DNA from 2 places in the Geobacillus stearothermophilus ATCC 12980 genome. Region 2 is predicted to be linked to the other one. Evidence: predicted binding sites of a transcription regulator. Region 2 holds the regulator's gene; the other holds the start of a gene.

Region 1 (2,460 bases), 980 kb from region 2:
GGAAAGATCGAGGTACACCATGTTTTCGCCGTTGATGCCGAGCTTCAAGTCGACGCACACATGGAAAATTTCCCGGGCGGCGATATCGCGCGGCACCAAGTTTCCGTAAGCCGGATATTTTTCCTCAAGAAAATACCATGGTTTTCCATCTTTATACGTCCAGACGCGGCCGCCTTCCCCGCGCGCCGATTCGCTCATCAACCGAAGCTTGTCATCGCCTGGAATCGCGGTCGGATGGATTTGGATAAACTCGCCGTTCGCGTAGTAAACCCCTTGCTGATAGGCGATGGAAGCCGCCGATCCGGTATTGATGACCGAGTTCGTCGATTTCCCGAAAATGATCCCCGGGCCGCCGGTCGCCAAAATGACGGCATCGGCAGGGAACGCTTTAATTTCCATCGAACGCAAGTCTTGCGCGACAATGCCGCGGCAAATTTGTTCGTCATCCAAAACGATCCCCAAAAATTCCCAATGCTCATATTTCGTCACAAGCCCCGCTACTTCATGGCGGCGCACTTGTTCGTCAAGCGCATACAAAATTTGCTGTCCGGTCGTCGCCCCGGCGTACGCCGTGCGGTGGTGCTGCGTCCCGCCGAAACGGCGGAAATCAAGAAGCCCTTCCGGCGTGCGGTTGAACATGACGCCCATCCGGTCGAGCATGTAAATGATCCCTGGCGCCGCCTCACACATCGCTTTGACCGGAGGCTGGTTCGCCAAGAAGTCCCCGCCATAGACGGTATCGTCAAAGTGTTCCCACGGCGAATCGCCTTCCCCTTTCGTGTTGACCGCTCCGTTAATGCCGCCTTGGGCACAGACGGAGTGAGAACGCTTTACCGGAACGAGCGAAAACAACTCAACAGGCACTCCTGCTTCGGCGATTTTAATCGTGGCCATCAAGCCGGCCAACCCGCCGCCGACAACGATGATTTTTCCTTTTTTCATGGCTACTCACTCCCTAGAAAATTGCTGCTTTTGCTTCAATGTCCCTCGGTTTGCCTCTGTCGATCAAGCGTTCGTTCGACAAACGGCTGCAGCGTGATCCATCAAGAGCCAACGCAGCGGTTCATGTCATCCAACAGCTGAAATCAATTTTTTACGCAAAAGCCAAAATGGCGCGAATGCCGACAATCGAAAGCGCGACAAAGATGATCATCGTAATGTACGTGAACACTTGCTGTGAACGAGGGGATACCGTTAAACCCCAGCTGACGAAGAACGACCATAAACCGTTGGCGAAGTGAAAGACGGTCGACAAAATACCGATAATATAAAACCAAAGCATAAATGGATTATCGACAATATTGGCCATCATATCATAATTCACTTCAGCGCCAAACACGGCTTGCACCCTTGTTTCATACACGTGCCAGACGACAAAAATCAATGTGATAATGCCCGTAATCCGCTGAAGCATGAACATCCAGTTGCGGAAATAGCCGTACTGGCGCGTGTTGAATTTGGCTGTAAACGCGATGTAAATGCCGTATACCGCGTGGAACAGCAATGGAAGGAAAATAATGAAAATTTCCAAGAAAATACGGAACGGCAAGTTTTCCATAAACGCAGCCGCCCGGTTAAACGCTTCCGGTCCGCGCGTCGCAAAATGGTTGACGACCAAGTGCTGCACTAAAAACACCCCAACGGGGATAACCCCGAGCAGCGAATGGAGCCGGCGATAATAAAACTCGCGATTCCCTGCCATTATGTAAACCCCCTTTAACGTAAGTAAAAATAAATTCTCCTCGTTACAGAATGGATAGAAACGCCTTCCATTTCCATCTTGCATTTGTCACATTCATTGTACTCCCACATTATACAAGCGTCAAGAAAACATCGTCACAAAGTGTTCAAACATTCTCCGTTCACGTTTTTTGCAAGAAAGAGAGTGCATGCCGGCGGCTGTTTGGCTATAATGGGAAAATGGATAGAAAGAGGGGAACATGATGAGACAGCCATCATTGGAAAAACAGTACGAAACATTTCGATCGATTACCCAATCGGCGTTTGGCGCTGAGCTGCTCCGCCATTCGCTTCTTCCCGAGCTGCTCGGCAAAAACGCCCCGTCCCTTTTATACTGGGCGGGCAGACAGCTGGCGCGTCGCTATCCGCTTCGCGACTTGGAACAAATCGCCGCTTTTTTTGAGGAGGCCGGCTGGGGAACGCTGACGGCTGGCGAAGAACGGAACGACGAGCTGCCCATCGAGCTGTCCGGCTCTATCATCGCCGCTCGCTTTTCCTTGTACGGCAGCTGCTCGTTTCAGCTCGAAGCCGGATTTCTTGCCGAACAGATTGAGCAGCAAAAACGTCTTGTCACCGAAGCGGTTGAACTGCCGGCCAAGCGAGCCGGCCAGGCGCGCATTTTAGTCAAATGGGACCGGAAGCAGCCCATCGAGTAACGAAAGGGCGTCCCGGCTCAGCCGGACGCCCTTTCGTTTCCGTTTGCAGTTATTCATGCAGCTT
Region 2 (2,460 bases):
TTTCATCTTGAATGAGCAGCACATCGACCTCGCCTTCCTCGCAAAGCGAAAGCAGCTCCAACACGCCGTCGCGGTCGGCTTCATAACCGCTCGCCTGCTCGGCGATCACTTTCACGACTTCAAATCCACACTCGGCCGCCAGCTGCTCGAGCTCATCTCGTTGCCTCGCGAGTGACGTTTCCTGTTCCGCTTTGTCCGTGCTGACTCGGCAGTAAATGACCGCCCTCATGGCCACTCCCTTCTTTCCATCACTGATTGACGGCCACCGAGCCGCCCTGCTTTGATTTTAACACAGGAATGACAATTTGTTCACCGGTGGCAAGACGCGGGCTCGGCAAATGGTTGACATCGACGACCCAGCGGATGAACTCATCAGGCGGCATATGGTGTTCCTGTTCGTACTGTTTTGCCAGCCCCCAAAGCGTATCGCCGGGAGCGACCGTGATCGTCACGTATTCTTTTTTATCGACCGGGCTGCTGGCGTAAACGAACCCTGCCAACACGAGCGAAAACAAAAATGAAAACAAAACATAGTGCAGCAACGTTTTCTCCATTCTCCCCACCCTTTCTAGAATGTTTGTTCGCTTTCCTTCATTATAGTCAAGAACATTTGTTTGTGTCAATAAAAAACTCGAACCTATGTTTGTTTTTTCGTCTTCCGCATGGTATAATGAAGGCAAATGATGTGGCGAAAGGTGTGAAACAATGACGAAACTGTCAAAACGACAACAGCAAATTTTAGAGTTTATTAAACAGGAAGTAAAAACAAAAGGCTATCCTCCGTCGGTGCGGGAAATTGGGGAAGCGGTTGGACTGGCGTCAAGTTCGACGGTCCACGGGCATCTCGCGCGCCTAGAAAGCAAAGGGTACATCCGCCGCGACCCGACAAAGCCGCGCGCCATTGAAATTTTGGACAACGATATGGCCAAGGAGAGAGAAAAAGAGGAGATCATCTCGGTGCCGATCATCGGCAAGGTGACGGCCGGTCAACCGATTACAGCGGTGGAAAACATCGAAGGCTACTTTCCGCTGCCGAAGCGGCTCGCCGCTGGCGAGGAGCAGTTGTTTATGCTTGAAGTGATGGGCGACAGCATGATCGAAGCCGGCATTCTCGACGGCGACTACGTCATCGTCCGCCAGCAGTCATCGGCCAACAACGGCGACATCGTCGTCGCCATGACGGAAGACAACGAGGCGACGGTGAAGCGGTTTTTCAAGGAAAAAGACCACATCCGCCTGCAGCCGGAAAACGCCCATCTTGAGCCGATCATCGTCCGCGACTGCACGATTCTCGGCAAAGTGATCGGCGTCTATCGCCTGTTCGACTGACTCGTGCCGGCCTGCGCCCATAAAAAAGCTGCCCTGAAAAAAACGGGGCAGCTTTTTTATGAATCAGTAGAGTTCCATATATTGGTCCAATTCCCATTGATGAACCGTTGTCCGATACATATCCCACTCAATTTCTTTCGCTTCGACGAAATGCTCGAATAAATGTTTGCCGAGCGCGTGAATCATCACTTCATCGGACTTCAAGTTTTCCAACGCTTCATGCAGCGTGGCCGGCAAATCGACAATGCCTTCTTCAAGCCGCTCTTCTTTCGTCATGACGTAAATGTTTCGGTCAACCGGCGCCGGAGGAGTGAGCTTGTTGCGAATGCCGTCAAGCCCGGCCGCCAACAGCACGGCCATCGCCAAGTACGGGTTCGCCGCCGGATCGACGCTGCGCACTTCAATGCGCGTGCTCATGCCGCGCGAAGCCGGAATGCGGATGAGCGGGCTGCGGTTGCGCGCCGACCAGGCGACATAACATGGCGCCTCGTACCCCGGAACAAGCCGCTTGTACGAGTTGACCGTCGGGTTGGTGACAGCTGTAAAGTTCGGCGCATGCTTCAACACGCCGGCAATAAACTGCCGGGCCGTATCGCTCAACTGCAAATCGCCGTTCGGATCAAAAAAGGCGTTTTCGTTGTTGCGAAACAGCGACAAGTTGCAGTGCATTCCCGAACCGTTAATCCCAAAAATCGGCTTCGGCATAAACGTCGCATGCAGCCCATGTTTGCGGGCGATCGTTTTGACAACGAGTTTAAACGTTTGAATGTCGTCGCACGCTTTTACGGCATCAGCGTATTTGAAATCGATCTCATGCTGGCCCGGGGCAACTTCATGGTGCGACGCTTCAATTTCAAAGCCCATCTCCTCAAGCTCAAGCACGATATCGCGCCGGCAGTTTTCCCCAAGATCGGTCGGCGCCAAGTCGAAGTAGCCGCCGCGGTCGTTCAGTTCCATCGTCGGACGGCCATTTTCATCGAGCTTAAAGAGGAAAAACTCCGGTTCCGCTCCCAAGTTGAACGCCGTAAAGCCGAGCGCTTCCATCTCTTTCAACACGCGCTTTAAATTGTAGCGCGGGCAGCCTTCAAACGGCGTGCCGTCCGCATTGTAAATGTCGCAAATAAAGCGGGC

What was found. Region 2 encodes LexA, which represses DNA repair genes until DNA is damaged. Its sites were predicted from a motif close to CGAACATATGTTCG; they were not measured.
Region 1: a site for LexA is predicted at 1,007-1,020, ahead of sdhA (succinate dehydrogenase flavoprotein subunit). Genes of this name have one in related genera too.

What each region holds. Positions count from the first base shown of each region.
Region 1 is NZ_CP128494.1:2,103,614-2,106,073, forward strand. Features, by position in the region: gene sdhA (succinate dehydrogenase flavoprotein subunit) at 1-942, opposite strand, end outside; gene QSJ10_RS11410 (succinate dehydrogenase cytochrome b558 subunit) at 1,094-1,702, opposite strand; gene QSJ10_RS11415 (YslB family protein) at 1,944-2,396, shown strand; gene uvrC (excinuclease ABC subunit UvrC) at 2,446-2,460, opposite strand, start outside.
Region 2 is NZ_CP128494.1:1,125,240-1,127,699, reverse strand. Features, by position in the region: gene QSJ10_RS06020 (YneB family resolvase-like protein) at 1-229, opposite strand, end outside; gene yneA (cell division suppressor protein YneA) at 249-554, opposite strand; gene lexA (transcriptional repressor LexA) at 706-1,329, shown strand; gene glnA (type I glutamate--ammonia ligase) at 1,393-2,460, opposite strand, start outside.